One region of the Ligilactobacillus acidipiscis genome, then DNA from elsewhere that is predicted to be linked to it. Evidence: predicted binding sites of a transcription regulator. Region 1 holds the regulator's gene; each other region holds the start of a gene.
What was found. The regulator NrdR, encoded in region 1, represses ribonucleotide reductase genes. The targets are predictions, from matches to a motif close to ACACNATATATNGTGT.
Positions count from the first base shown of each region.

Region 2: a site for NrdR is predicted at 2,329-2,344, ahead of nrdJ (ribonucleoside-triphosphate reductase, adenosylcobalamin-dependent). Genes of this name have one in related genera too.
Region 3: a site for NrdR is predicted at 1,337-1,352, ahead of nrdD (anaerobic ribonucleoside-triphosphate reductase). Genes of this name have one in related genera too.
Region 4: a site for NrdR is predicted at 3,629-3,644, ahead of nrdH (glutaredoxin-like protein NrdH). Genes of this name have one in related genera too.

Region 1 is NZ_LT630287.1:1,078,073-1,086,127, forward strand. It holds gene polA (DNA polymerase I) at 1-2,594, shown strand, start outside; gene mutM (DNA-formamidopyrimidine glycosylase) at 2,759-3,598, shown strand; gene nrdR (transcriptional regulator NrdR) at 3,789-4,286, shown strand; gene BQ5903_RS04950 (replication initiation and membrane attachment family protein) at 4,309-5,697, shown strand; gene dnaI (primosomal protein DnaI) at 5,728-6,648, shown strand; gene thrS (threonine--tRNA ligase) at 6,952-8,055, shown strand, end outside.
Region 2 is NZ_LT630287.1:2,419,271-2,427,325, forward strand. It holds gene ltrA (group II intron reverse transcriptase/maturase) at 396-1,781, opposite strand; gene nrdJ (ribonucleoside-triphosphate reductase, adenosylcobalamin-dependent) at 2,367-4,613, shown strand; gene BQ5903_RS11245 (cob(I)yrinic acid a,c-diamide adenosyltransferase) at 4,647-5,204, shown strand; gene BQ5903_RS11250 (DUF4430 domain-containing protein) at 5,237-5,626, shown strand; gene BQ5903_RS11255 (aldo/keto reductase) at 5,719-6,582, opposite strand; gene BQ5903_RS11260 (cupin domain-containing protein) at 6,619-7,029, opposite strand; gene BQ5903_RS11265 (carboxymuconolactone decarboxylase family protein) at 7,060-7,383, opposite strand; gene BQ5903_RS11270 (DUF2255 family protein) at 7,416-7,796, opposite strand; gene BQ5903_RS11275 (MerR family transcriptional regulator) at 7,935-8,055, shown strand, end outside.
Region 3 is NZ_LT630287.1:1,702,876-1,710,930, reverse strand. It holds gene BQ5903_RS07920 (PH domain-containing protein) at 54-551, opposite strand; gene BQ5903_RS07915 (ImmA/IrrE family metallo-endopeptidase) at 592-999, opposite strand; gene BQ5903_RS07910 (helix-turn-helix domain-containing protein) at 1,000-1,314, opposite strand; gene nrdD (anaerobic ribonucleoside-triphosphate reductase) at 1,459-3,618, shown strand; gene nrdG (anaerobic ribonucleoside-triphosphate reductase activating protein) at 3,619-4,305, shown strand; gene spxA (transcriptional regulator SpxA) at 4,680-5,078, shown strand; gene BQ5903_RS07890 (ISL3 family transposase) at 5,169-6,452, opposite strand; gene BQ5903_RS07885 (adaptor protein MecA) at 6,711-7,460, shown strand; gene BQ5903_RS07880 (competence protein CoiA) at 7,586-8,055, shown strand, end outside.
Region 4 is NZ_LT630287.1:875,110-883,164, reverse strand. It holds gene BQ5903_RS03950 (YbaB/EbfC family nucleoid-associated protein) at 1-197, opposite strand, end outside; gene dnaX (DNA polymerase III subunit gamma/tau) at 215-2,005, opposite strand; RNA gene ffs (signal recognition particle sRNA small type) at 2,216-2,313, opposite strand; gene tadA (tRNA adenosine(34) deaminase TadA) at 2,349-2,831, opposite strand; gene BQ5903_RS03930 (class I SAM-dependent methyltransferase) at 2,833-3,438, opposite strand; gene nrdH (glutaredoxin-like protein NrdH) at 3,713-3,943, shown strand; gene nrdI (class Ib ribonucleoside-diphosphate reductase assembly flavoprotein NrdI) at 3,940-4,311, shown strand; gene nrdE (class 1b ribonucleoside-diphosphate reductase subunit alpha) at 4,301-6,472, shown strand; gene nrdF (class 1b ribonucleoside-diphosphate reductase subunit beta) at 6,575-7,537, shown strand; gene BQ5903_RS03905 (GntR family transcriptional regulator) at 7,712-8,055, opposite strand, start outside.

The sequences.
Region 1 (8,055 bases):
AAAATGTCGGCAGCTTTACAAACCACGATGGTCTACATACTAATGCTATTTATGTTTTTAAAAAGATCCTTGATAATATTTTGAAAAAGTATTCTCCTACTAACGTTTTGGTGGCTTTCGATGCTGGCAAAACAACTTTCAGAACAAAAAAATATTCTGATTATAAAGCAGGTCGAGCTAAAACACCTGGAGAACTCAGTGAACAATTTCCGTATTTGAAGAAAATGTTGGCAGCATATGGAATCAAAGATTATGAATTGGCTGATTACGAAGCTGATGATATTATCGGGACTTTATCCCGCCAAGGACAAGCAGAGGGGTATCGTGTCGTCGTTGTCACTGGGGACCGTGACTTGACTCAATTGACGACTGATAAAACGACTGTCGCTGTGACACAAAAAGGCTTTAGCGAGGTCGAAGAATATACTCCTGATCATGTTAAGGAAAAATATGGTTTAGAACCTAAGCAAATTATCGATATGAAAGGCTTAGCTGGAGATAATTCGGATAATTATCCAGGTGTGACTAAAGTCGGTGAAAAAACGGCTATTAAACTATTGAAGCAATATACTAGCGTTGAAGGTATCTACGAACATATTGACGAAATGAAGCAGTCTAAAATGAAGGAACATCTGATCGAGGACAAAGAAACTGCACTGCTATGTAAAGACTTAGCCACGATCAAAACAGATGCGCCTTTGACGATCAAATTAATTGATACAAAGCGACAAGAAATGAATGAAACAGACTTGCACTCCTTGTATGAAGAACTTGATTTTAAGAGCTTTTTAAAGGACTTGACTGGCGAGGATCCGGATGAACAAAAGGCATTCGATAAACTTGCAGTGACAATGTTAACTCAGAAAAACTTGGATAAAGTCCCTGCAAAAATTAAAGAACCAGTTGTCTTTTATTTGGAAATGGACGGCAAAAATTATCATAATGCTCCCTTTGTTGGCTTTGTTTTCAAGATCGCGGATCAATATTATGGTGCTAGAGATGTTGAATTATTAAAACAAGCGCCACTGAAGCAAATATTGACCGATCCGGCTATTAAGCTTGATGTTTTTGATTGTAAGAGAACTTTTGTTGGTTTGAATCGTCTGGGAATTACAATGACCAATGTCGATTTTGATTTGCTGTTAGTGTCTTATTTATTGAATAACACTGAAAATAGTGATGATCTTGGTGAATTGGCTAGTCTTCACGGATTTGATCAAGTCAAAACCGATGAACAATTTTATGGTAAGGGTGCTAAACGGGAGATTCCAGCTGAAGATGAACAATTATTTGCTCATTTGAGTCATAAGGTCTTTGCGATAGCAACTTTAAAAGAACCACTTTTCACTGAATTGAAGAATAACCAGCAACAAAATCTATATGATGAAATGGAATTACCGTTGGCACAAGTTTTGGCAAAAATGGAAATTGCTGGTATTTCTGTAGATACTGAACGCTTGGAGCAAATGAAAAGTGAATTTAAAGAACGTTTGTCTGAATTAAAACAGGATATCTATAATGAAGCTGGTGAAGAATTTAATATTAATTCACCAAAGCAATTGGGGCACATACTATTTGAAAAATTAGAATTGCCAGTGATCAAAAAAACTAAAACTGGTTATTCTACTGCAGTCAGTGTGTTAGAAAAATTGCGTGGAATGTCACCGATCGTTGATAATATTTTGACATATCGGCAGATTTCTAAATTGCAATCAACGTATATCGAAGGTTTGCTAAAGGTCGTTTTCAAGGAAGATCAAAAAGTTCATACTCGCTATACGCAGACTTTGACAGCAACCGGACGTTTGTCTTCAGTTGACCCTAATTTGCAAAATATTCCAGTCCGTTTGGAAGAAGGACGTAAGATCAGACAGGCTTTTTTACCGAGTCGTGCGGGTTGGCAGATTTTTTCTGCTGATTACTCGCAGATCGAGCTTCGTGTTTTAGCACATATTGCTGGTGATGAGCATATGCAAGAAGCCTTTAAAGAAGATCGCGATATTCACGCTAATACCGCCATGCAGATCTTTGGTCTTGACAGCGAAGACGAAGTTACCCCAAATATTCGTCGCCAGGCTAAAGCCGTCAATTTCGGCATAGTATATGGGATCAGTGACTATGGTTTGTCGCAAAACATCGGGATCACACGTAAACAGGCCAAACAATTTATTGACACTTATTTTGAAAAGTTTCCTGGGGTCAAAAAATACATGGATGAAATCGTTGAGCACGCGCGTGAAGAAGGTTACGTAGAGACGATTTTCCATCGACGTCGTTATTTGCCAGACATCAAAAATAAAAATTATAATATTCGTTCCTTTGCTGAACGGACGGCGATGAATAGTCCGATCCAAGGCAGTGCTGCGGATATCATCAAAGTCGCGATGATCAACATGGATAAAAAGTTAGCTGAAAAGAAGATGCAGGCTAAAATGTTACTGCAAGTCCATGATGAGTTGATTTTTGAAGTCCCAGACGAAGAATTGACCGATTTCGAGGAACTGGTCAAAAGTGTTATGGATTCAGCTGTTGATTTAAATGTTCCACTCAAAGTGGAATGTGCCCATGGCAAAACATGGTTTAGTGCAAAATAAAAAAGATATTTACCAGCTGACAAATTTTTTGTTTATTAGTTCAGCTGTGTTGACCGTGAGACCGAACAAATTTTGCCCGGTCTCACGGCTTTTAAAATGATAGTATATAAATAAGGAGTTTATTTCTCCTTGTGATAATTAAAAAGAGAGTAGTTGGTGGAAAAATGCCTGAGTTACCAGAAGTTGAAACAGTTAGACGGGGGTTAAGTGAACTTGTCACCGATAAACAGATCACTGGCATTGAGTTGCTTTATCCTAAGATCATTCAAGGAGACCCGCAAGAATTTATCAAAGAGTTGACCGGCAAGAAATTTGAAAAAATCGATCGTCGGGGGAAGTACCTGCTTTTTCGCTTTTCCGGAGAACTGACGATGGTTTCTCATTTGCGGATGGAAGGTAAATATTCAGTTAAAAGTAGTGAAATGCCACTTGATAAGCATACGCATGTTGTGTTTGATTTAGATGATGGGACCCAGTTAAGATACAATGATGTGCGTAAATTCGGCCGCATGCACTTGGTCAAGACCGGTACAGAAGATGATCTGGCTGCGTTAAAAAAATTGGGACCAGAACCCACTCCAGAGACGTTTTTAGTCGATGAGTTTTATCAAGAACTTCAAAAGAAAAAGAAAGTTATTAAAACCGCGTTACTTGATCAGACGATCGTTGCTGGATTAGGAAATATTTATGTCGATGAGGTCTTATGGATGACTAAGATCCATCCTGAAACAAAATGCTTTGAAATTACTCATGAACAAACACAAAAATTGCATGATAATATCATCCTGGAATTGAATCGTGCGATCAAAGCTCATGGAACAACAGTCTTTACCTTTGCTGGGGCTAATGCTGAAATTGGTTCATTCCAAAATCAGTTAAATGTTTATGGTAAAAAAGGCGAACCTTGTGCGAGGTGTCAGACGCCGATCGAAAAGATCGTGGTTGGACAACGCGGCACACATTTTTGCCCGCACTGTCAAAAGCTGATCTCGGTTGCCAGTTAATGGTTTGAGCAATTATTTTTGGATTGTGATAAACTGTGATGTTCTTCGGGGCAACAAGAGTTTATTAAATAATAGCTGCTTAACGTGAAAAGTTTGTTTGCTGCGCCTTTTATGATAAAATCATTTTGAGTGATAAGCTAATTAAAGTAGTCTCAGAACGGATAATTTGAATTTAATTGAGGTGGAAATTATGATGTGTCCACATTGTCATCATAACAGTTCACGTGTTGTCGATAGTCGGCCGGCAGATAATGGGCATGCTATTAGACGGCGCAGAGAATGTGAAAATTGCGGGTATCGTTTTACAACTTTCGAGCGAATTGAAGTTACCCCGCTTTTGGTGATCAAGAAAAATGGAAACAGGGAAGAGTTCGATCGTGATAAGATCTTACGAGGTATCATGCGAGCTGCTGAAAAAAGACCAGTCGGAATGGACAAGATCACCAGCATCGTTGATGATGTTGAAAGTAAGGTCCGCGCTTTGGGTGGAACAGAGGTTTCGACTCAATTGATCGGTAAGTATGTGATGGATGAATTAGTAGATGTTGATGATGTTGCCTATATCCGTTTTGCAAGTGTCTATCGTGAATTTAAAGATATGGGTGCTTTTGTTAATGAATTAAATGAATTGATGGGTCGAAGTCAAGATGACGAGCACGCTTTAGATGACGACGACCATAAAGAGTAATAATTAAGTAAGAGGGGAAGATATGGTTACTGAAAATTTGAAGAATGTTTCCCCAAAAGATGGTTTTGTTGTGGTTCAAGAAAGTGGTCCTAGTGATAAAGAATTACATGGACTTTTAGACCTGTATGTTCCGATCATGGGTTCTAACGCTTATGGACTCTATGTGCTTTTAAGTCGATATGGCAAGCCGCGTCCGGACCTAGTCAAAAGGTCAATGAATAAAGAACTTTTGGTAGGTTTATCTTTAGGAATGAGAGATTTTTTGGAGGTGCGGGAAAAATTAGAGGCATTAGGTCTATTACGAACTTTTGAAAAAAATGATCGATTAGGTAAATTATCCTTATATTTTATTCAGCGACCTTTAGTGGGTGAGAACTTTTTCAACGATGACTTACTCAGTACGTTATTGTTGGAAACTATTGGTCAAGGAGCTTTTCGAAAATTACAGGAAAAGTATTGTCCACCTAAATTTAATATAGAAGGCAGCACGGAAGTTACTAAGTCATTTTTAGATGTCTTTCCGATCCGCCAAAGTGCTTTAATGAAAAGCGCCGCTTCTAAACAAGTTCAGCCGCTTGAAAAAAAGCAGCAGCAATTGATCGACCAAAATGAAACTGATTTAGATGTAAAATTTTTCAGACAATTATTGGAAAGGTCGTTTGTGCCTGAAGAAGAGGTCTTTAAGAACATGGATGCAGTCCAGACGATCCATCTTTTGTATGGTTTAGATGAGATGCAGTTGGTTCGTTTGTTAGAAGAAGCAATTGACATTAGCAGCAATAAGCTCAACGTCAAATATTTTAAAATGTTGGCACATAATTCTTTTGATTATCAAATGAAAACAACAAGTTCTGCTAAAGGGGCTGCTTTTAGTCCCCAAGCTGAAAATACAAGTACTAGCTCAGACCCTGCTGATGCGCAACTGCTAGAATTTTGCAGGTCTTTGGCTCCAATGGAGTTTTTACAAGCTATCAAAGATGAAACGGGTGCCTTATTAACTAGTTCTGAAAAATATATGGTTTCAAATTTAGTTCAACAGCAAATATTGCCTAATGAGGTGATCAACGTGTTGATCCATTATATTTTAAGCGACCGCGGAAATGCTAGCATGAATCAAAATTATTTTGAAACAACAGCTGCTACTTGGTCGAAAAATGGTGTTAAAACTGCTGAACAGGCCATGTCTGAGGTCCGAAAAGTCGTACAGGAAGGCGCAAAAAAGCACCAGAAATACGGTAATAAGAAGAAAAATTATCGTCAAGGTCGTGCAGTTGTTCAAAAAGAGCAGTTACCTGAGTGGGCTCAAAATGACTATAAACAACCCGAAACAACTAAAGATCAAAGCAGCAAAAAGGCTGATCTCCAAGCACAGATCAAGCGACGTTTGGCAGAGATCAAGAATGACAATTAATTAAAGTTCAGTAGAAATGGGGGTGAGGTGATGGAAAGTCTTAGCCAGATCCTTGCAGAACAGTTAAAAGATAATAAATGGGGACCTCGTTATCAGAAGTTGATCACCGCAGCTGAAAGAGATCCTGATGTGGTGGAATTTTTGAAGCAGCACCAAGGTGAATTAACTAAAGATGACATTATTAGAAGTGCCAGCAAGTTATATGAGTTTGTTAACTTTAAAAGCCAGTTAGCGGCTGGGGAAAAAACTTTTATGCCTGGATATTATCCATACTTGACCTTGAGTAATCACCATATCGAGGTCACATATACTCCTACTAAAGAATTTGTTGCTAAACAAAAACAAAAAGAGATCAAGCAGCGGGTCAAGGTCATTAGTTTGCCAAAATCGATTCGAAATGCTGAGTTATCCGAGTACACTCCTGATGGCAGAGAAGAGATCTTAGATGCGGCTTTACGTTTTTTTCAAGAATTTCAAAAGTCACCGCATGAGTTTCATAAGGGCATGTATTTAGAAGGAAGCTTTGGAGTAGGTAAAACATATCTGCTAGGGGCTTTAGCCAATGCACTGGCTGAAAAGGGATATAGTACGACACTTGTTCATTTTCCATCCTTTGCGGTGAAAATGAAAAGTTCGATCAGCAGTAATTCAACCGGAGAATTGATCGATTCTGTGAAAAAAGCACCACTCTTGATGTTAGATGACATCGGAGCAGATCAGATGAGCAGTTGGTTCCGTGATGATGTTTTGGGTGTGATCTTACAATATCGGATGCAAGAAGAATTGCCTACATTTTTCAGTTCAAATCTCTCGTTACAGCAACTAGAAGAGGAATACTTGACTGTTAACAGCAGAGGAGAAGCTGAACCGTTGAAGGCTAAACGTATTATGGAACGGCTCCGTTTTTTGGCCGATGACTATCATGTTGTTGGACGAAATCGGAGAAATTGAAAAAAATTTTAAAATGCTCTTGTTAGTTTAGTATTTTAGTGTTTTAATATAATTAAATTGTGTGAAAGACATGGACCCAATTTTCAGGGAGAGAAGTCGTGACTGAAAACTTCTCACATTAACGGTTTACCACTTTCATGAAAAGCTTAATTAAAAGTTAGGCCGGATGGTTTCCGTTAACGACCTTGAATAAGGAACTCATGTCTGCGCGTGAGTTCGAATATGGGTGGAACCACGTTAAAAACGTCCCTGTCGTTATTAAACGACAGGGCTTTTTTTATACAAAATTTAGGAGGAAAATTTATGTCACAAATCAATCTTACTTTTCCAGATGGCAGTGTTAAACAATTTGACAGCGGAGTAACTGTTAAAGATGTTGCTGATTCGATCAGCATTAGTTTAGGTAAAAAAGCTGTTGCCGGTAAATTTAACGATGTTGCTGTTGATCTTCGCCAAGAATTAAACCAAGACGGAGTGATCGAGATCGCTACTAAAGATTCTGCTGAAGGGATCAATGTTTTATGGCAAACAGCTGCATTGATCTTGAATAAAGTTTTGGTAGACAAGTATCCTGAGATGAACTTCGGTGAAGCACATGTTGATGAACATGGCTTTTATCTGGATACTGAAAAGCCAGGACAAACACAAGTTGCAGAAACAGATTTTGACGACCTGACTGCTGCCATGAATCAAATCGTTCTTGCTAATGATTCGATCGAGTTAACTTCGATCAGTCAGCAAGAAGCTCTGAAAAATGCAGGTGACGATCCATATCAAAAGCAACTAGTTGCTGAATTAGCTCAGGATGGTCAAGTAGCAGTTTATCGTTTGGGCGACTTTGTTTCCTTAGCTTTTGCACCTGTTTTGTCATCAACTGGCAAGGTCAAGATCTTTAAGCTTTTATCAGTGGCTGGTGCTTATTGGAAGGGCGCTTCAAGTAATCCAATGCTGCAACGGATCTACGGGACAGCTTTTTATAAGCAAAAAGACCTTGATGCTGAGCTTGCTAGAAGGCAAGAAGCTCATGAACGTGACCACCGTGTGATCGGTAATCAGCTTGATATTTTCTTTGTTGACCCTAAAGTTGGTGCTGGGTTGCCTTATTGGATGCCAAATGGCGCCACGATCAGACGGACATTGGAACGTTATATCATTGACAAGGAATTAGCTGCAGGCTACGAGCATGTGTATACTCCTGTTTTGGCAAATGTTGATCTTTATAAGCAGTCTGGACATTGGGATCATTATCGTGAAGATATGTTCCCGCCAATGGATATGGGTGATGGTGAATTCTTGGAACTACGTCCAATGAACTGTCCTTCTCATGTCCAGGTTTATAACCACCATAAACGTTCATATCGTGAGTTACCATTGCGCTTAGCAGAATTAGGTATGATGCATCGTTAT
Region 2 (8,055 bases), 1.3 Mb from region 1:
GTACATACTCTAGTTTTTTTCATGATTAGCAGCTTTTTTGTCCTCACATTACTTTGTCAGTTTGAAAAACTATTATTTTACCCAAAGATGATCCCCAGTGGGATCCCCAGTGGTCAAAAAGAGAGCTTCAAAATAGCGAAATTAGACCCTTACAGGAAAAACAGAACAACTTTTATCCAAGAGAAAATTGAGTCACTTCTGAATAAAAGATAAGTGAGAATGTTAAATAATCGAGCAATTTAATCTTTCTTAGAGGCCATTTGTGAGAAATGAATCCTCTATTTTTTGCTCAATTCCTTATAGGATCCAATGTTTATAATCGGGTAGGAGATAGTTCACACTATCGACCTCCCACACCACCGTACGTACGGAACCGTATACGGCGGTTCAACAACTTAAGCTTTTGCTTGAATAGACTGGTACAGTTTGGACAGATTTATTAGCCCACGCTGTGCCAGTCTTTTATTAGTTATGGTCATCAACAGTGTTTTACTGTGCGCGTTGCGCCAGTATCCCTTACGAGTATTGACGTAGATTTTCGCCTGTTTGGGTGTCAAGCCTAGTTTAATCAACGCTTTATAACGGGTTCCGATATTCTTCCACTGTTTCCAGATATACTGGCGGATGCGCGAGCGCAACCATTTGTCTAGTTGTTGGAGAAAGATTTTCATCTTCCCAATGGAATAATATTGGATCCAGCCCTGCATTTTCTGCTTAATTTCATGCAGAATCCTATCAAGGCTGACGCCTCGGCTTCTCTTGGTGATTCTTGTCAATTCCTGTTTAATTCTCTGTTTAGGTTTTTGATGAGGACGCGGGTAGGCGCTATTGCGTCCCACACCCAGAGAAAAACCTAGAAACTTCAGTCTTAGTGGAGAACCGACTTGCGTCTTTTCTGCATTCACTTCAACTTTGAGTTCCTTTTCTAAAAACTGGGTGATGCTTTTGAGAACCCGTTCACCCGCACGCTTACTTTTAACATAGATATTACAGTCATCCGCATAGCGTACAAATTTATGTCCTCTTCTGGTCAATTCTTTGTCCAGCTCGTTCAGATAAATATTTGCTAGTAATGGTGAAATATTGCCACCTTGCGGTGTACCTTTAGCGGACTTCTCGAAAAATCGACCATTCATCACACCACTCGTCAAGAACTTACGAATCAAATGCAAGACCCATGGCTCACTAATGTAATTTTCAACAAATTTAATTAGTAAATCATGGTTCACATTGTCAAAATAGGACTTTAAATCAAGGTCGACCACGTAGTGATAACCCTGATTATAATAAGCAACCACCTTTTTCACAGCACTTTGTGCACTGCGGTGTGGGCGAAAACCATAACTATTATCTGAGAATACTTTTTCAAAAATAGGAGACAGTTGCTGTTGTAACGCCTGTTGAACCACACGGTCAACGACCGTTGGGATTCCTAACTGACGTTTCGAACCATCTGGCTTAGGAATCTCAACTCGTTTGACAGGTTGGGGTTCATAGCTTTCGGTTCGCAAGGCCTCGATTAGTTTTACGTTATTCTCTTTCAAGTATGGGCCAAGTTCCTCAACGGACATGCCGTCAATTCCTCCAGCCCCTTTATTACGCTTGACATGGACAAAGGCCCGATTTAAATTATTCCGGTCTAAGACCTTCTCACGTAATAAGCCATTTTGAGTTCTCTTTTCACCAGAAACAACGCTACGCGCTCCTGTTTGCTCTGACCCTTCCAGGGTTACCCTCCGCAGGTAGTCAGCTTTATTTTCTGTTTTCTGCGATTGTCGTATTGTTTCCACCTCCAGGATGAATCAAAATTATTGTTGTTCAGCCCTTCACCATTACTGGCTACTATGGCCTCGGCTGACTTCTGTCATGGACAACTCAACATTACTATTGAGCCTGTTCCTGCCAGAAATAACTTCCAGCTTGAGAGAACTACCATGACAGACCTCCCCGGGTAAGAACAGTAGCTTTCGCATCAAACCGTTGGCTTTACTGTGACGGTTTCGAGTGGTCAGGGACTTCGATTTGTTAGGCAATCTCATCCCACCGTTTCCAGCCTTTTAGCCACTTCTTGTTCATCGATTCGATGTTTCGTCTAGGACTTCCTTCAGATTCTACCTCACGATAGACACCCTTGTCTTCGACTCGTGATACCGGCCACTACGGCTCACAGCGGACTTACACCGCCTAGTTACTGCCCATGCCGGGCGCACCTAAAAATTAGATTTTAAAAATTAAAAAAATTCGCTATAGTTTTTGCACCTATCGCTTTTTATTTATATTTCTCCTTTTTACACTTCTACTATATGTTGTATTAATTCTCATTAGGATATACCATATATAGTATAAAAGAACAAAGGAGGACCTTTATGAAAACTATCCAAAAAGAAAAAATCAGTCTATCTAATGAGTTCATTGAGCAAATCAAAGAATCTATCAAACCTCATTGGGGACCTTTGGGCTGGGTTACTTATAAAAGGACCTATGCACGTTATTTACCTGAAAAACAGCGTACAGAAAATTGGGATGAGACTGTTAAACGGACTGTTGAGGGTAATATTAATCTAGACCCACGTTTGCAGTATGATCCTAGCCCCAAAATAAAAGACGAGCTAACTCAAGAAGCGCAAAAGCTTTTTCGTCTGATTTATGGTTTAGGAGCGACACCCTCAGGGAGAAATCTGTGGATTTCTGGCACAAAATATCAACAAGAACACGGTGATGCTTTAAACAATTGCTGGTTTATTGCAATACGTCCTCAAGCATATGGCGATAGTCACATTGTGCCTGAATATCTAACTCAAGATCAGACAGCAGCATCCATGCCCTTTTCATTTATGTTTGATCAATTAATGAAGGGCGGCGGAGTAGGCTTTTCCGTCACACAAGAAAACATCAATCAATTACCAACTGTTGATAATACAGTCAATTTAACCATTTTGATCAGTCACAACAGTAAAGCTTATGCTGAAACAGTTAAAATGGGAGCACAAGACAAGGAACGATGGTTAGCGGGTCATGTTCCAGATAATTATGATTTATATGAACTTCCTGACACTCGTGAGGGCTGGGTCTTGGCAAATGCTACGATGATCGATCATCATTTTAGTTCTACTAATATAACTGGCTCCACCGATCTTGTGCTGGATGTTAGTCATATTCGTGCGCGAGGTGAAGCAATCCATGGGTTTGGTGGAACCGCATCTGGTCCAGCACCACTAGTTGAGATGCTTTTTGATATTAACCAAATTCTGAATGAACAAGCTGGGAAAAAATTAAGTTCTGTAGAGTGTACTGATATTGGTAATTTAATTGGAAAAGCCGTAGTAGCGGGTAATGTGCGTCGCTCAGCTGAATTGGCACTGGGATCTGCTGATGACCATGCCTTTATTAACATGAAACAAGATCGAGCCAAACTTTATCATCACCGGTGGGCCTCTAATAACAGTGTAGCTGTTGATTCTAACTTTAATAATTATGATGAAGTTGCTAATTCGTTACGTAAAAATGGGGAACCAGGAATTGTGAACCTTGACTTATCAAAAAATTATGGGCGCATTGTGGACGGTAAACAAACTGGGATCGATCCTAATGTTGAAGGTACAAATCCATGTGGTGAGATTTCTTTAGCAAATGGGGAACCATGTAATTTATTTGAAGTTTTTCCGGGAATCGCCACTCAACAAGGCTGGAATTTACAAGAAGTCTTTACGTTAGGAACAAGATTTGCTAAACGCGTGACTTTTAGCCACTATGATTGGGAAATTTCGCGTACTATCATTGCTCAAAATCGTCGGATCGGTATCTCAATGTCTGGAATTCAAGATTGGATTTTAAATGAATTTGGGCATCGTGTGGTTCGTGGTTTTGGCGAAGGCAATGACCCAGTAACTGGTAAAAAAGTAAAACGCCCTATTTATGACCAAAAAGCTGCACATAAGGTCACTCAACTTTATCAAGCAGTTATCCAAGCTGATAAAGAATATTCGCAGACTCTTAATTGTGTTCCTTCGCTTAAACATACAACTGTCAAGCCTTCTGGAACAGTTGCAAAATTGGCCGGTGCTTCAGAAGGAATGCACTTTCATTACGCTGGTTACTTAATTCAACGTATTCGTTTTCAAGATAATGATCCATTACTTTTGTCATTAAGTGCCGCTGGCTATCATATGGAGCCAGATGTTTATACTAAAAATACCATGTGCGTTGAATTTCCAATGCGTGCACCACATGCAGACGACCCGGAGTTTGCTTCAGCTGGAACAGTTTCAATTGCTGAACAATTTGCAACTCAGGCTTTCTTACAAGAATACTGGTCAGATAATGCGGTCAGCTGCACGATTACTTTTCAACCTGAGGAAGCTCCAGAAATAAGTGACCTATTAAATCAATATCGTTTTATTACAAAATCTACTTCTCTTTTACCATATTCTGGTGCTGATTTTAAACAAGCTCCCAAGAAACCAATTAGCAAAGCTACCTTTAAACATAAACAAGCCGAAATCAAGCATGATGTACAGACAGTCTTTGCACGTCAAAATCAGGGTCAAGATCAGGAAGAGTTTGAAATCGTTGGTCAAGAAGATTGTGAAGGTGGAGCTTGTCCAGTCAAATAAATTGTCGCAAAAGGCAAAGCAGGAGAAGACAGAATGAAGCTAAAAATTTATACTGGAGTGGGCGATAAAGGACAGACCAAACAAGTTACTGGTCACATGGTCCCTAAATATGACTTGCAAATAGAAACATTAGGACAAATTGATGAATTAGAATCTTGGCTAGGAGTAACTTGTGCGTCTTTAAGTATCAAAAACAAACAGTTAGAGCCAAACATCAAACACTTACAACGTAAATTATATGAATTACAGGCTGATATTGCGATCAAACGTCATCACAATATTCAGGATAAAGATGTCGACATACTTGAAAAAAAGATCGACGAATTAAATAATGAGACGCCAGAAATTAAGGCCTTCATCCTACCTGGAGGTCAGCAAACCGGGGCTAATTTACAATATGCCAGAACTTTAGCTCGGAAAGCTGAAAGAACAGCAGCTAAGCTCAATGATACTCAACAAACTTTAGCTGAATCAGAGTTAAAATTTATGAATCGGCTATCTGATTATTTATTTGTTTTGGCGCGTTATGCTAACTTTATGGATGGTTACGAGGACGTATGTGCAAAGTCCAAAAATTCATTTAGTAAATAAACAATTTAAAAAATAATGATACGGAGAAAAAAATGTTAAAAAAATATTCTGTAACTTTATTAGTATTGTTAAATATGCTTTTTGCTACTGGGTGTTCTAGACAAAACAATAATTTAAAACAAGTTAAGAAAAATGATACTGTTAGGGTTACTTACCAGTTAAAATCTGGCAGACGATCTTTAGGTACTAAGAATGTACAACTTAAGAAAGGCACCAAAGTTGACACGGGACTTAAAAAGGCTTGGCCAACTAAAGAACACAAAGGAATGATCACAGAGATCAACGGCCATAAGCAAAATGACAAAAAGCAAAAGTATTGGATGTATACTATTAACGGTAAGAAAGCAAGTAAAGGTGTAAAACAACAAAACGTCAAAGACAAAAATAAAATTGTTTTTACACTTCAAAAAGTAAGTGAGTGAATGTTTTATTAATAGCAACTAAAGGTTATCATCTAAAAAATAAGGAACTCCCTTTTCATATAGGAGAACCTTATTTTTTTATGACTATTAAATCATTTGCCGCTAAATACAGGAAAAGCACTTGAATTACCATAATCTTTATCTTGTGGTAGGTTTTGTAAAGTCTGCATATCTTCTACGGCTATTTTAAAATTAACGTCCGCATTATTAGCAATATGTTCCGGATCTTCACTCTTAGGTAAGGGCAAGGTTCCTAATTCCAAGCAATAACGAATTGCCAATTGCGGGACTGAAACTCGATATTTATGCGCCATTTGCTTGATCCGTTCATTTTGCAAGATTTCACCATGTGCCACGGGTGAATAGGCTTCAACTAAGACATCATTTTGCTTTGCTTGTTTCAGTAAATCAAAAGAAGTATTACCAATATGCGTTAATAATTGGTTAACTGCAGGTTTAACTGAACCCTTTTCTAAAATATTAGTTAAGTCCGTTTGTAAAAAATTAGAAACACCGATTGCACGAACCTTGCCCGCTTGAAGCACTTCTTCCATGGCACGCCAAACTTCTAAGTTTTCTTTAAAATAATGGTTCTCGCCATGAAATTCAGTCCACGGTTCAGGAGCATGGATCAATAATAGGTCCACATAATCTAACCCTAGTTTTTGTAACGATTGGTCAATAGATTTCTTAACCGTCGAATAGTCTTTAAATTCAGCTTGCACCTTAGTTGTCACAAATAAATCATCCCGGTTAAGGCCGGTTTCCCTTAATCCGACACCAACACCTTCCTCATTGCCGTAGGCTTGTGCAGTGTCAAAGTGACGATATCCGATTCGGGCTGCTTGTTGAACTACTGTAGCTGCTTTATCATTGTCGATCAACCACGTACCAAAACCTAGTTTAGGGATTTTAACACCATTATTTAAAGTGTACTTTTCATTTAGAATTGTCATCTTTCTACCTTCCTTATTCAATCAGCTGCTGCTAACTTAAGATAATGCAGAATATTCTTTATCTGTCACTGGTTCGAGCCATTCTGAAGTACCTGTAGTAATGGCTAAATGACTAAACCACGAATCTTTAGTTGCCCCATGCCAATGTTTTATGCCATCATGTGCGATCACGACATCACCTGGCTTTAATCGTTGGGCTGGTTTACCTTCTTCTTGATACCAGCCTTCGCCGCCAGTAACTAGTAAAATTTGACTCCCGTGATGATGAATATGCCAGTTATTACGACAACCAGGCTCAAATGTTACATTTCCTACAGGAACACTAACATCTTTCCCAGGAGTTACTAACTTATTGTTATAGCTTTGACCAATAAAGTATTGGGCATAAGCATCGTTTTTTGACCCAGTCGCAAATACTCCTGGTTGTTCAACTTTTTTCGCTGTCATTCTTCTCCTCCTTATCTTGTCTAAAACGAATTATTTTTCCTGCCAAATTTCTTTTGCTCGGTTAAAAGCTGACCAGGCTTTCGGCCAACCGACATAAAAAGCTAAGTGGGTGATTTCAGCAACAATTTCTTCCTGTGTAATACCGTTATTTTTCCCAATTTGTAAGTGAGTCGTTAACTGCTCAGTGTTTCCCATGGAAATCAGCGCTGCAATAGTTACTAGTGAACGATCATGCGCAGATAACTGGTCTTCTTTACTCCAAACTTCCCTAAATAAAACATCATCATTTAAGTGGGCAAATTGTGGTGCAAAAGCACCTAACTGTTCTTGTCCGGCGGTTTGTTTCTTAACCATAAAAATCCCTCCTATAAAATAAATTTATTAAACTATCTAGGTAAAATTTTAACCGTTGCATTGACTGGACCTTTTTTTAGCATAGGCGGTAAATATGGACTGTCTTTATACTTTGCTTGATATGCAGAACTGATTTTTAAATCCAGTTCATTGTTCCCTGCTGCATCTATAAATTTTGTTTCAAATCCTTTACCTGTTAGTTTGATCTTACCAGCTTGTTGTACCATAGCTGACTGATACCACCTAGAATTTTGACCATTATAAGCTCGCACGTATAAATTATGGTCGACAACAACTGTCCAGACCCATGTTGGCGTTCCATAGGTTTTTCTGTCCGCATAAAAATGCGAAACATGCAGGTCATCAGCATTCGTGAATTTATTTAATTGTTCCGTTGTCCACTGCTTGCTCATTCGTTTACCTCCATTCCTAACCTCTGAAATTTAATATACTACTTAAAGTACACTTTAAGTCAACGAAAACGAAAAGTTTTGTTTTTCAGCCTATTTTTATATAATAGTTAATGAATCTAACTTTAAGGAGAGACTAAAATGAATAATTTCTCTAACAATACAAAATATAATATCGGGGAATTCAGCCATAAATTTAATTTGCCAGCTTCCACCTTAAGATACTATGAAAACGAAGGCTTGATCAAACCACAGCGAGATC
Region 3 (8,055 bases), 620 kb from region 1:
CACTCATTAGAGTAAGGCACATCTCAAACTCTGGTCGGGGCGGGATGTGTTTTTTATTTAGCGGCGATCTGTTTCAGAAGAGAAATGATTTTTTCATTCTGCGAAATCAACATGCTTATGTTATCGGTTTCGATTGAAGACTGTGATGCTTGATGTAATTTTCTTTTATATTCTTTGGCAGATCTTTTAATTGCATCTACCATTAACGGTGCAGTCTCTTTACTAACATCCTTTATTAAAGTATCCTTGGCTCCATTGGTTACAATAATATTTCCCATTAACATTCCTTTAGAATAAGAAACTCCATTAACCATATCCAAAGGAATCTCATTAGATCTAACTCCGTACACCATGCCTTTATCTACGAATAAAACACGCTCATTAGTACAAACAACTAGCACAGTATTACCTTCAACCAGTCCAGAGGTTGCATATTGAATAATTTCATCATCAGACAAGATCTCAGGTAAATATTTAACTTCTTTCCTTGTACCGAATGTATCGCTAACATTTGCATTCTTAAATTGTTGTTGAACTGTTTCTAAATCCATATTAAAACCTCCAAAAATATATTGTAAAACGTTTGTTCCCCTAATTATTAAAATAAATAGCATACCTTCGTTTTACGTTTTCTTCTAAACGCAACGGTACACTATAATAATACATGAAATCTGAATAATTTTCAGTTTCTTTTCCGTTCGAAACGCAATAATCTATTAATAAATCGATAGCTCTGTTATCTGCATCAGCTTCAATTTTACTATGTGACGAGTAGGAACTGTAATACAGAACACCTTCATCTTTGTTTAACATGTGTCCGATTTCGTGGGCAATCTGAAAAGGCAATTCATCCTTATTTTTCCATTGCCCATTGATAATAATTTTATTATTTTTTGGAATTGCACACGATGGAGCAGATGATTTCAATTGATTAGTCCAGACAATTTCAAAACCATGATCAAAAGCAAAATTAAGCAAATAAGTTATAACCTCGTTCATTTACTTCCCCCTAAGCAATCTTCTAATAATCTCCTTATCTTCATCATCTAATGGCTTACCTTCATAAGTAAAAATTGTTTCGTCATCTGCCAGATCAGCAGACTTTTTACCACGTGAAGTGTCATCAGTTTTCCCTAATAAATAATCAGATGAAACCCCCAAAACAACTGCTACTTTTTCTAAATTTTCAGCACTTGGCTTTTGTTTCTCCCATTTATAGATGGCATTTTTACCCAAACCGGCTTTATTATTTAAAGATAATAGACTTAAACCACGGTTTTTTGAAATAAATTTAACCCTGTCTAATACTGACACGCAGGCATTTCTCCTAGTCATGACTCATTATATTGTGTCAAATTTGTAATCAATACCTATATATAGTATGATACTGACTATTGACAAACAACATCTTGCGTATTGGCATAAGAAATCGTTACATAATAGTTCAGAAGGGGGATAATCGAATTGATAAATATCAAGGAACATTTAAAGGTAAAAGTTAGTTTACCAACAGAAGTTGTAAAACGTGATGGTTATCCGGTAAAATTTCAACTTTATAAATTAGAAAACGTGCTTGAAAATTTAAATTTAGAAGCAAAATCTTCTACCTTGTTAAATACACTACTGGCTTCTTTTAACGGGCAAAGTTCGATCACCGCGCAGGAACTTTCTCAAAAAATGGTCGAAGTACTCGAGCATTTTGGTTATCAAAATGAAGCACAAGCATATCTTACTTATCGGCAAAAAGAAGAGCAATCATGGAAAGAACAGACCGACCCACGTACAAGGTTAGAGAGGCTGCTTTCACAAGATCCAGAATTAGTACATGAAAATGCCAACAAGGATAGTAATGTTTTTAATACACAGCGTGATCTGACAGTTGGGACGGTAGGAAAGACTTTAGGCCTTAAGTTAATGCCACAACATGTGGCTAAAGCACACTTACGTGGTGATATTCATTATCATGACCTTGATTATACTCCGTGGAGCCCGATGACTAACTGCTGTTTGATCGATTTTAAAGAAATGTTGACTAATGGCTTTAAAATCGGTAATGCTGAGGTCGTAAGCCCACACTCGATTCAAACTGCAACGGCTCAGATGTCACAAATTATTGCCAATGTTGCTTCTAGTCAATATGGTGGATGCTCAGCCGACCGTGTCGATGAACTCTTAGAGCCGTTTGCGCTTAAAAATTATCACAAACATTTGGTAGAAGGGGCGGAATTTATTGACAGTCAGGAAAAAGTCGAGCAGTTTGCAAAGAAACGGACTAAAAAAGATATTTATGACGCCATGCAAGCCCTGGAATACGAAATCAATACTTTGTTTTCATCGCAAGGACAAACGCCATTTACCACTTTAGGATTCGGTTTAGGAACTTCGTGGATCTGTCGTGAGATCCAGAAATCTATTTTAAGGATCAGGATCACTGGCTTAGGTAAGGAAAAGAGAACGGCTATTTTCCCTAAACTCGTTTTTACAATTAAAAAAGGGGTCAACTTCGCACCAACAGACCCTAATTATGATGTTAAAGAATTAGCGGTCGAATGTGCAACTAAAAGAATGTATCCGGATGTTTTAATGTACGATAAAATCAAAGAAATCACCGGGAGCTTTAAAGTTCCGATGGGTTGCCGTTCCTTTTTACAAGGCTGGACAGATGAAAACGGGGTCGAAATCAATTCTGGACGGATGAATCTCGGTGTTGTGACAGTTAATTTACCCAGGATAGCTTTAGAATCTCATGGCGATTTTGACTTGTTCTGGCAAATCTTTGAGGAACGAATGAATATTGCTAAAACTGCGTTAGATTTCAAAGTTAAGCGTGTCTTAGATGCAACTCCTGAAAATGCGCCGATCCTTTACCAGTATGGGGCATTTGGCAAGCGTCTTAAACCGGATGATGATGTGTCAGTGATGTTCGATCATGAACGTGCTACTGTTTCTTTAGGGTATATTGGATTATATGAAGTTGGGACCGTGTTTTTTGGCCCGAACTGGGAAAAAAATCAGGAAGCCCATGACTTTACAGTTTCGATCGTGCGCTCTTTAGATGCTCATTGTAAAAGGTGGTCCAAAGAAACAGGCTATCATTTTAGTGTATATTCTACGCCTAGTGAATCTTTGACTGACCGCTTTTGCAGGCTGGATCTGGCAAAATTTGGTGAATTGAAAGATATTACAGCTAAGGAGTACTACACTAATAGTTTTCACTATGATGTTCGCAAGCATCCTACACCATTTGAAAAGTTGAGTTTCGAAAAAGATTATCCGCAGTATGCAGCTGGTGGTTTCATTCATTATTGCGAATACCCAAATCTTAAACAAAACCCTAAAGCTTTGGAAGCAGTCTGGGATTGGGCCTACGATAAAATCGGCTATTTAGGTACAAATACTCCGATCGATCACTGTTATAAGTGTGGTTTTCAAGGTGAGTTCAAGGCTACTGCACGCGGTTTTGAGTGCCCCGATTGTGGAAACCATGACCCTAAAACTTGTGATTGTGTCAAGCGGACTTGCGGCTATTTAGGTAATCCATTGCAAAGACCAATGGTTCACGGCAGACATGTGGAGATTGCTTCTCGTAAGAAAAATATATCAAGTGAGATGAGATAAATGGGAGAACAGATCCGGATCACAGTTCACGGCGACACGGATTTTGTTGATAAATCCAGTTTAGCTCAAACAGACCCTGCTAAAGTAAAAAAAAGACGAGAGCGCAAAAGCAAACGAGTACGAGCACCGAAAAATCCTCGTCCGCAAGAATGGTTAGCAAAGGATCTGTCTCAAGGTTATATTGCTGATTATAAGCCGTTTAACTTTGTTGATGGAGAAGGGGTTCGTTGTAGTTTATATGTCAGCGGGTGTCTGTTTGCATGCCCAGGGTGCTATAACAAAGTTGCTCAGCAATTTAAATATGGACATCCTTATTCTAAAGAATTAGAAGATCAGATCGTGGCCGATATAGGACAAAGTTTTTGTCAGGGTTTGACCTTATTGGGTGGAGAACCGTTCTTAAATACTCAAGTTTGTTTATCTCTGATCGACCGTTTAAGAAAAGAATATGGCTCCAGTAAAGATATCTGGTCATGGACAGGCTATACGTGGGATGAATTACAAAAAGAGTCTGCTGATAAATTAGAAATGCTCTCTAAGATCGATATTTTAGTTGATGGTCGCTTCTTAGAACCGCTAAAAGATTTAACTTTGCAATTTAGAGGAAGTTCTAACCAAAGGATCATCGATGTGCAAGCATCTTTGAAAGCTGGTAAAGTCGTGCTATGGAAAAATTTAGTTCGCTAGTTAAAAAAGTAGCAAGCGCCTATTATTGAGCCTGCTGCTTTTTTGTAGTATTTTTTATCATGGATTTTGATAAAACGTGATTATTTTATAAATAAAGTTTTTCGAGATAAATCTGCCAACATATAAATTTATTAGCTCAATATACATTAGATATAGTTAATAATTAGAGTTACATAAAAGTTATCTAATGAAAAACGTTATATATATATATATCAATGCTATTTATGACTATTTAGACTAATTCTAAATAAAAAAATAGTATTTTTACAAAAATATTTCAAAATAAGGTTTTATTTGTGTGAAATTAGTGTATAATAATGAGTGTAGAGAATATGGTGTTTGAATATGGTTTAACTATTAAAGGAGCGATTTACATGGTTACATTATATACGTCACCAAGTTGCACTTCATGTCGGAAAGCTCGCGCATGGTTAACAGAACAGAATATTCCTTTTAAGGAACGCAACATCTTTTCAGAACCGCTCAGCATTAATGAGATTAAACAGATTTTACAGATGACTGAAGATGGAACTGAAGAGATCATCTCGAAGCGTTCAAAAGTTTATCAAAGCTTAGATGTTGACTTAGATGAACTTCCATTAAAAGAATTATTTGATTTAATTCGTAAAAATCCAGGTCTCTTGCGTCGGCCAATTATTATGGATGACAGACGTCTCCAAGTTGGTTACAACGAAGATGAGATCCGTCGGTTCTTGCCACGTGATGTTCGGGCAATGGAGTTAAAAGAAGCTCAAGCTTTGGCAGGATTTTAATTAAGAAGGTCAAACCGTCTGTGAATGCAGGCGGTTTTTTTGGGCTCTTTGTCAAATCCTGTTGATGAATAGCTTTTACAGAGTTGAAAGTCATGCGACTTTCAACTCTGTTTTTTTCATTGGTTTTGTTCTCATTTGCCGTAACTTAATACGTGAAATCATATGATGGTAATTACGGAATCCAAATGCTGTGCGTTGAATTTGTTTAATCATTCGATTCATGCCTTCGACTGGGCCATTCGTATAGTCCGATTCACTGGCGTTGAGTACAACCACTAAGTTCTTTTTGAACGTTTGAAACACTGCTTTCATGTAGGGACTTATATTTTGATTTGTATATAGATCTTCCACAAGCTTGTCTTTGTCTTGATTCTTAAGGTTTTCCATGATGCTTTGCATCGACTCGTACGATGCTTTAAGTTCTTCGTTAATTGTCAGTCCTTGTTCTACACGTTCTAGTTGTGTGAGTTGTTTTCGCAGGTGTCGGTCATAAAAGACATGTTCCTCATCTAGATTTCCGGCATACTTCAAATAAAGCCGCCAGGCGAACTTTAACGTGCGATATTCATAGGATCTTTTATTGTACTTTTTCATGGTTTGCACCCGAGTTTGATTAAAAGCTCGAGTCATCATTGCAACGATGTGAAAGCGGTCGATCACAATTTTTGCCTGCGGAAACATTGCCTTGGCAATGTCTTGATAGTAACTATTTAGATCTACGGTAACTGTTTTGACACGTGCTCGAACACTTGCTGGAAATTGTTTAAAATAATCAGTAATACTTTGCTTGAATCGGTCTGGCAGAATTTGTTGAATTTCGTGCTCACCAGCGCCATTAATACAGATGAAATGGAGCCGACCACCAATTCCTCTAAATTCATCCATGGCGAGATGAACCGGTAGATAGTTAAGATTTCTGCGAAATAAGTCATCATAGTTGTCTAAGTAACGACAGACAGTGCTAGCTGATATGCCGGCATCGATCGCAATGCTAGCTTGAGTGCGGTCGTCTTGTAGACTCATAAACACTTTCTGACGCGTGGCTCGGGAGATACAACAGTACTTGTCTACCACATCAGAAGTAGCCATAAACGACGCTTTACAATTACGACAAATGACGCGTTCTTTATGGAGTTCTAAATAAACTGGTTCACTCGCATTCGCTGCCAGATAGGTCACGCGTGATACGTAGTGTCCATTATGAATTAGCTCGCAAAAGCCACAGTTAGCGCAATGTTTCTGGTCGAACTTAACCGTGGCTATATATACTTTTGCGCGCTTAGCTTTAATCACTTGATAGTTATATTTGTAAAAAACCACATTTGGGTCTTTAATACTGAGCGCAAATTTTATATTATTATCTACAGGGTCCATAAGTTTTCACGTCCTTTAAAAATGATACTGTAGTGGGTGGATTTTTTAGGTGCGAGGCTTATGGGCCTTTTTTATTTTGCACTAAAAAATCCTGCTAATAGATTACCATGTTAAGTAAGCTATCAACAGGAAAAAGTATAGAACCTTTTTTTGTCCTATGTGGGCTAGACTGTGTATTTTTTGGTCAATGCGTGGTACAATCGAACTAATTGTTAAAATAGAGTTGTTTAGTTAAATTGAAAGGTGGGGCGACCACAGATGGAAATGGAGAAAATCAATGACAACACGATTCGAGTTCTTTTAGAAAACCAAGATTTGGCTGATCGTGGAGTTACAGTCCTAGATCTGTTAGGGAGCCAAAGTGAGATCGAAAGCTTCTTTTATAGCATTTTGGATGAAGTGGACGTTGATCATGAATTTAGAAATATTGATGCCGTAACTTTCCAAGTTTTACCTAACAGGAATGGTTTAGAGCTTTTTATTTCTAAAGTCGACCCTAACAACATGGACAAGATGCCTTATAATCCAGCCAATGATCACACCAATGATGCTTCGACTGATGAAATCAAGAAAACTTTAGATCAACTGAATATGAATGGCTTTGGAGTTAACGATGATGTAGCTGATTATATCCAAAACCATATCTCTAATTATCGAGATGAGAGAAAAACGAAGATTCAGGCGAGCGATGATCAGCAACAACATGATGATCAACTGACGATCAAACATTATGTAGTCGGATTTTCAGACTTCGAAGATTTTATTGAACTTGTAAAGACGGTCGGTGATAGTGATGTCACAGCTAGTTTATATATGTATAAATCACAATATTACCTTGACTTGGCCTTCGATACTCATGAGGTGTCGGTTGAACGGATCAAGGATTTTATGAGCAACATGTATGAATACGGACAGACTGTCACATTTGGATCAGCTCTTTTACGTGAAAGAGGACATGTGATCGTTGAAAATAATTCATTTCACTGGGCTCTGAGTTATTTTAAGTAGTCTCTTTTAGAAAAACTTAAATATAAATTAGCAAGAATCAGCTTTTTTTTTTTTTTTTTTTCAGAAGTAGTAGGAAAAAAGCAGATTCTTGCTTTTTTTGCGTATTTTTTTATGGAGGTGTCAGGATGTTTTATGCAAAAGACCAACATGGAAACTATATCAGCGCGGAAAAAGCAAGCAAACAAAGTAGTTATTTTTGTCCAAGTTGTTTGGAAACAGTAGTTTTAAAACATGGACAGTTAAAAATAGCCCATTTTGCGCATCGAAAGCATGGTTGTTATGCGTTTAGCGAAGGTGAAACAGCAGAGCATTTGGCTGGGAAAAAATTATTGGCCTCTTGGTGTTATCAGTTTCATTGTCAAGTTGAATTGGAAGCATATCAAGAAGATTTTCGCCAAAGACCTGACGTTTTATGCCGTTTTAAAGATGGACATCGGCTTGCCTTTGAATTTCAATGCGCTCCTCTAACTGCAACAGCAATGTTTCAACGTTCGGCAGGCTATCAACAGCATAACTTCAAGTATGTTTGGATCTTAGGTCGACGTCATTATCCGCAGCGAAACTTGACTCAGCAAATCGCACAGTTTATTCGTTG
Region 4 (8,055 bases), 200 kb from region 1:
TCATCAGGATCAATTGCTTCTGCTTTGATCGCAATATCCTGCATTTTTTTATCTCCTGTGAATTTAACGACTACCTCGTCGTTTGAAGCTTTACCTGCAAACTCAGTCTGATTAAGCTCTTCTTGATCCTTTTGCATCTGTTTTTGCATCTTCTGAACTTTTTTCATCATACCCTGCATATTTCCTGGCATCATAATAAATTTCTCCTTTTATTTTAATCATTTTTAATATCTACTACTTCGTTCCCGAATAATTTAAGCGCAGTATCTACCACTGGATCTTTTGGCGCTGGCTGCTTTGGGTCACCTGAAGTTTCTTGTTCAGTTCGTTGTCCATCTTCACCTGCCGTTAGATGTTTCTGTGCTTTTTGACCATTCAAATATTCTTGTCTGATTTGCGGCCACTGTTCTTGCGGCATAAAGATCAAACGCGGAACATGACCGATCAGACGGTCAAGACCATTTTCTAATGTATCTTTTAACGGCTGATCCGTTTGCGCACGTTGACACAAAAAATCAAACTGAAAAGTAACGATTACTCCATCTGGACTGGCAGCAACTGGTGAACTCACATGCATCACTGCTCTTTGCGCAACGGTCAGCATGTTTAATAGATCGTCCCAGATTTCACGTAACTCATTGAGACTTGTTCTGGTTGCGTCACTTAGTACACCATATACTTGCTGAAGATCAACTTTGGCAGGCGCAGTAGTTTTTCGTACTTGTGTTTTATTGTAACTGGTCGTCTTGGGCCGACTTGAATTTGTCGCAGTCACTGATTGACCATTTGACTGATTTTGCAGTAATTGCTCGACTTGTTGTTGTAATTGCTTAACTTGGCGAGTCAAATTTTCTACTTTAATGGTGTCTTTAGGATCCAACTTTTCCCCAGCTGCTTGTGGTGTCTTGGGAGAAATCGTTGTTTGTCTAGTCGCTAATTTGACTGTCAAAACTTCCAAATAAATCGAAGCGTGGGAGGTGAACCGCATATTTTCTTGCTGTTCATTTAAAAGGTCGATCATTTGATAAATTTCTTCTGGCTTGATTTTCTGCGAAAAATTTCGAAAATCATCATTAACAACATTGAGCTCGTCATTTTCAACCTTTTCCGGCATCTGCTGATACAATAGCAGATCACGACAAAAGCTGATCAAATCTTCAATAAAACGCGCGGCATCTTTACCATCATTTAAAATTTGATGTAAGATCTCTAGTGCTTTTGCCGTATCCTTTTGCGTGACTTGCTCCAAATATTGCAGTAATTCATCATTTTGAACACTACCTGTAACCATCAACGCATTATCCAATGTGACCTCATCATTTCCAAAGGAAATAACTTGATCTAGAATGCTTAACGCATCCCGCATCCCGCCTTCTGCAGCTTTAGCAATTAATTTTAATGCAGCCGGTTCACATTTGAGCTGTTTTTGAGATACGATATATTGCATCCGTTGCAAGATCGTGTCTGGTTGGATCCGCCGAAAATCAAAACGCTGTGTTCTTGAAATGATCGTGGCCGGAATTTTATGAGGTTCTGTTGTTGCTAAAATAAAAACAACATTTTCCGGCGGTTCTTCCAACGTTTTTAACAATGCGTTAAACGCACCTGTTGAAAGCATATGCACTTCATCAATAATATATATTTTATAATCACATTCGGTCGGGGCGTACTTGACCTTGTCACGAATATCACGAATCTCTTCTACCCCGTTATTTGAAGCAGCATCGATCTCGATCACATCATTTTGTCTGCCAGCAGTGATCGATGTACAAGTATCACATTCATTACAAGGCTCACCATCTTTTTGAAAATGGCAATTGATCGCTTTTGAAAAAATCTTGGCAGCAGAGGTCTTGCCTGTTCCCCGTGGCCCGGTAAATAAATATGCATGAGACGTTTGCTTAGTCATTAAAGCATTTTTAAGAGTTTTAGTAACTAATTCTTGTCCAACAAGATCATCAAACTTTTGCGGACGCCAAGCACGATACAAAGCTTGGTAACTCATTTCCGTCTCCTCCTTAATAATTACTGTGTTACAAAAAAAGAACCTATCGATCTAAAGAAACCTCTTCTCACAACACTGATGGACTACACATTTACGTCGTCACACTGCTTAAATAATCAATTTAGTTAAAAGAATATATGACGACTTTAAGTTACTTCATTAACTTTTATAAAAAAAATCCCCGATCTCAAAAGAAGACCGGGGTTCAATATCATAAAAACTTAAGGCACATGCCGAACCGAACTTAGTGCTGCTTCCTTCCGGACCTGACACGCTTCGTAAGGACAACATTGCCCCAAGGCCTTGCGGCACCTACTATAATACATGAAATTACCCCAAAATGCTAGTCTTTTTCTTGTTTTTCTCTAATTTTCGTAAAAAATTCATTCAATAATTGACTACATTTAACTTGACATAACCCCTTTTCTACCTTGACTTGATGATTAAAACGCGGTTCAGTTAACAAGTTCATTAATGTGCCGGCACAACCCGCCTTAAGATCTGCACAACCATAATAGACAGCCTTGATCCTAGCATTAACTATTGCTCCAGCACACATTGGACACGGTTCAAGCGTGACAAATAAAGTCGCATCTTGTAAACGCCAATCTCCCATTGCTTGATCAGCTTGTTTGATAGCGAAAATTTCTGCATGCGCGGTTGAATCATGACTGCATTCACGCAAATTATGCCCTCGACCAATAATTTTTCCACCAGCTACGATCACACAACCGATCGGGACTTCCCCCAGACGTGCAGCTTTTTCGGCCTCTATCAGGGCCTCATTCATAAAGAGATCCAATTGCTGTTGTGAGTATTCTTCCATCTTAATTTTTCACACTTTTTAAAATAAAGTATCCTTTTCTTTTTAAAAGCACTTCACAATTGCCGAAGACTTCTTCCATCTTAACTTGTGCAGACGGAGCGCCCTGTTTCTTTTGAATGACCGCAATCAAAGATCCCCCGGTCATCAAGTGATCTTTTGCTCCAGCAAGGATAGAGTGTACGATTTTTTTGCCTGCGCGTATCGGCGGATTTGTAATAACCGCAGCATACTGTGTTTCTACTACATCCATATAGACATCCGAACTATAAATGTTAACATTTTTGATTTGATTTTCAGCGGCATTTTTTCTCGCTAAGTCAAGCGCCCTTTCGTTGACATCCACCATATCCACTTGTCGTTTCGGATAATGATAAGCAATAGCTAAACCAATTGGACCATAACCACAACCAACATCTATTATCTTACCTGCAGGAAATTCTGCTTCTTCAAGTGCATCTAACAATGTCCGTGAACCAAAATCAACTGTGTTCTTAGAAAAAACACCACTATCTGTATTAAAATTAAAATCATGTCCATATAGGGAAAATGTCCAAGATTTCTCAGCGTGCTTCGCGCTTGGGTCTTTTGTGTAATAATGATCTGCCAAAATTTTTCCTCTTTTTCTTAATTAGGATCCATTAAATTTGTCTGTTTTTTTATATCCACTCCCTATCTTAAATGAAGATCAATAGACTATCAAATACTTTATTTGGCCTTCTCAAAATTATTTAGAGCAGTTTTTTTTAAAAATTTTTTCCTGCCACAACACCATATATCGACAAGTTTTGCAAAACTTTACACTATATCTGGTGTTTTTTATTTGAAATCGGCAAATATTGTTGTATACTTAGTCAAGTAAATTAATCTAGGAGGTCCTCGAAATGAGCTTAGAACTTTATACTAAAAACAACTGCATTCAATGCAAAATGACAAAGAAATTTTTAACGGAACATAATATCAGTTTTGGAGAAAAAAACATCACTGAAACTCCCGAATATATCGACTATTTAAAAAACAAAGGCTTTCGCAGTGTACCTGTTTTAGAAGATGGCAATCAACCGATCATCAACGGCTTTCGTCCAGATCTCTTGAAAAAGCTGATTGCACAATGAAAATAGTTTATTTTAGCGTAACTGGACAAACAAAAAGATTTGTCAAAAAGCTTTCATTAAAGGACACATATGAGATCGATCCGATCGATCCCGAAATCGAAGTTGGTGAACCCTTTGTCCTGATCGTACCAACGTACGAAAAAGACATTACTGAGCCGGTCACCGACTTTTTATATTATGGGAGCAATCAGGAACAATTACAGGGGGTTGCTGGAACTGGCAATCGTAATTTCGCACAATTGTTTGTTTTCACAGCTAAAGATATCTCAAAAGAATTCAACGTTCCCCTGCTATATACTTTTGAATTTAACGGTACTACAAAAGATGTTACAAATTTCGAGAAAGCGGTGAAGAAAATTGAGTCTTAAATTACTAGATAGCAATAATGTTAGTTATTATGACCTCAACAATCAGGTCAACATCCCTTTGAATGATAAGATTCAATTAAATAAAGATAAAGATGCGTTAGCTGCATTTTTAAAAGAAAACGTTGAACCCAACATGGTCAAATTCACTTCGTTGCAAGAAAAATTCAAGTATTTGATCGCTAATGATTATTTGGAAGAAGAGTTTGTTTCTAAATACAAGATGTCGTTTATAGAAAAACTTTATCAACAACTTGAAAACGCACATTTTCACTTTAAAACATTCATGGCAGCCTATAAGTTCTATGCTCAGTATGCTTTAAGAACTAACGATAACGACGCATATCTGGAAAGTTACATAGATCGCGTTGCAGTTAACGCATTGTACTTTGCCGATGGAGATGAAGAACTTGCATTAGACTTGGCAGACGAAATGATTCACCAACGCTACCAACCAGCGACCCCCAGTTTCCTAAACGCGGGACGCAAACGGCGAGGAGAACTAGTATCTTGTTTCTTGCTCCAGTTGACCGATGATATGAATTCTATCGGGCGCGGTATCAACTCTGCTTTGCAATTGTCACGGATCGGCGGCGGTGTTGGAATCACTTTGAGCAACTTGCGTGGCGCTGGCGCCCCAATCAAGGGTATTGAGGGAGCCGCCTCAGGTGTTGTACCTGTTATGAAGTTGCTTGAAGATAGTTTTTCTTATTCCAACCAACTCGGGCAGCGTCAAGGCGCAGGTGTTGTTTACCTGAATGTTTTTCATCCTGATATTATTTCATTTCTCTCGGCTAAAAAGGAAAACGCGGATGAAAAAATCAGGGTCAAGACACTATCACTAGGCATCATCGTTCCTGATAAATTTTATGAGCTAGCTAAAAATAATGAAGACATGTACCTTTTTGATCCTTGGGGTGTTGAACGTGTGTACCACACACCTTTTTCTTATGTAGATATTACGAAAGAATATGACAATCTAGTTGCTGATCCGAATATCCCAAAGAAAAAAATCAAGGCTCGGGAACTGGAAGAAGAAATTTCTAAGTTACAACAAGAATCTGGCTACCCATATATCATCAACGTGGACACTGCAAACAAGGCCAACCCGATTGATGGCAAAATCATTATGAGCAATCTTTGTTCGGAAATCATGCAGGTCCAAAAGCCTTCAGTTGTGAATAACCGACAAGAATATGAACAGTTGGGAACCGACATTAGCTGCAATTTAGGATCCACGAATATCGCAAACTTAATGGACTCACCTAACTTTGGTCGTTCCGTCAAAGCAATGACTCGCGCATTAACATTTGTTACAGATAATTCTTCGATCGACGTTGTCCCTTCGATCCAACACGGCAACGATCAAGCGCACACTATTGGTTTAGGCGCCATGGGCTTGCATGGTTATCTGGCTAAAAACCATATCGAATACGGGTCAAAAGAAGCAATCGACTTCACCAATGTTTATTTCATGTTGTTAAATTATTGGACACTAAAAGCTTCTAACGAGATCGCAAAAGAACGACAAGAAACCTTTGCTGGTTTCTCTAAAAGTAAATACGCAAACGGTTCGTATTTTGATCAATATTTAGAAAAAAACTTTGGTCCAACAACTAAAAAAATTCAGGAATTATTTAAGGACAATTTTGTTCCAGGTCCTGCAGATTGGAAAGATCTCAAAGAAGCTGTTCAAAGGGATGGTCTCTACCACCAAAACCGGATGGCAGTGGCTCCAACCGGCTCGATCTCTTATATTAATGATACAACTGCCTCACTGCAGCCGATCATTAATCGAATCGAAGAACGACAAGAAAGAAAGATCGGTAAGATCTATTACCCAGCTCCTTATCTTTCAAACGATACGATCAATTACTACGCTTCGGCCTATGACATGGACATGCGCAAAGTGATCGATACCTATGCAGCAGCCCAAACTCATGTTGATCAGGGATTAAGTATGACTTTATTCGTACGTTCTACTTTACCAAAAGGAATGTATGAGTGGAAAGATCCTGAATCAGACAAATTGACAACACGAGACCTTTCAATCTTAAGAAATTATGCTCATGCAAAAGGAATTAAATCTATCTACTACATTCGCACGTTTACGGACGATAACGGCGTCATTGGTGCAAATGAATGTGAAAGTTGCTCAATTTAATTTGTCTTTCGCAAAGTGAGTAACTTGAGAAGAAAAGAGTGACTCAAATAAAAATATTTTTATTTTTAAGTTGAGTGCTCTTTATTTTAAGGAGTAAATGCAATGGATAATAATAATTACACAGCAATTAATTGGAATGTGTTGGAAGATCAGATTGACAAAGCAACCTGGGAAAAATTAACTGAACAATTTTGGTTAGACACGCGGATCCCCCTTTCCAACGACTTGGGTGATTGGCGTTCACTCTCAGAAAACGATAAAGATGTTGTTGACAAAGTTTTTGGTGGTTTAACTTTACTAGATACCTTACAATCACAAGATGGCATGTCTTCTTTAAAAAAAGATATTAGAACTCAACAAGAAGAAGCTGTTTTAAATAATATTGAATTTATGGAATCAGTCCATGCTAAAAGCTATTCTTCTATCTTTTCGACCTTAAACACGCCTAAAGAGATCGACGATATTTTTGAATGGACAAATCAAAACGAATTTTTGCAATATAAAGCACAAAAGATCAATGATATTTACCATAATGGGACCCCTCTCCAAAAAAGGGTCGCTTCTGTCTTTTTGGAAACTTTCTTATTCTATTCGGGCTTTTATACCCCACTGTATTGGTTGGGGCATAATAAACTACCCAATGTTGCTGAGATCATCAAATTGATCCTACGAGACGAATCAGTACACGGAACTTACATCGGTTATAAATTTCAACTTGGCTTTAATGAATTAACAGACAAAAAGCAAGAAGCTATGACCGGCTGGATGTATGATCTTCTCTATGATCTATATGAAAATGAAGAAAAATATACTCATCTTTTATATGACAAAGTGGGCTGGGCAGAAGACGTTTTAACGTTCTTACGTTACAACGCTAATAAAGCCTTGATGAATCTGGGAATGGATCCCCTTTTCCCAGACACTGCTGAAGATGTTAATCCGGTCGTTATGAACGGTATTTCTACTTCGACGTCTAACCATGACTTTTTCTCCCAAGTCGGTAATGGATATTTGCTAGGGAATGTCGAAACTATGAAAGACAGCGACTATGATTTTAAATTTTAATATTATTTCTGCTAGAAAACAGCTTGTTGACAGAAACGAGCTGTTTTTTTAGATACCGTTCACTTCAAACAAGAATAAGATCCGAGGGTATCCAAAAATTTCCATGTAAAAAATCAGCTAGGTTGGCTAACAACTTAACTGATCCTTCGTACTTGACTTTCAATTTTTAAATGCTTATTTTGCCAAATAAAACTCGAAACGCTCACCAACATACTGGGTCCGCACATACTCAAACGGCCGTCCATCGTTTAAACTAGTTGTCTGGCGTAAACGCAAAATAGCTGCACCTCTTTTGACTTCCAGATAATCAGCAATACGTTCAGGAGCAAGAGTTGCAGAAACAGTTTGCTCGGCGTGCCCGATCGTTAAACCGTGCTCTTCTAGCGTCCGATACAGGGAAGTAGAGATTTGCGACCTGGCGTAATCTTTAACGAGAGCATAAGGTAAAGTTGCCACTTCAAAACAGATCGGCAAATCATCCGCATACCTGATCCGCTCCATTCGTAAAACTTTCTCTC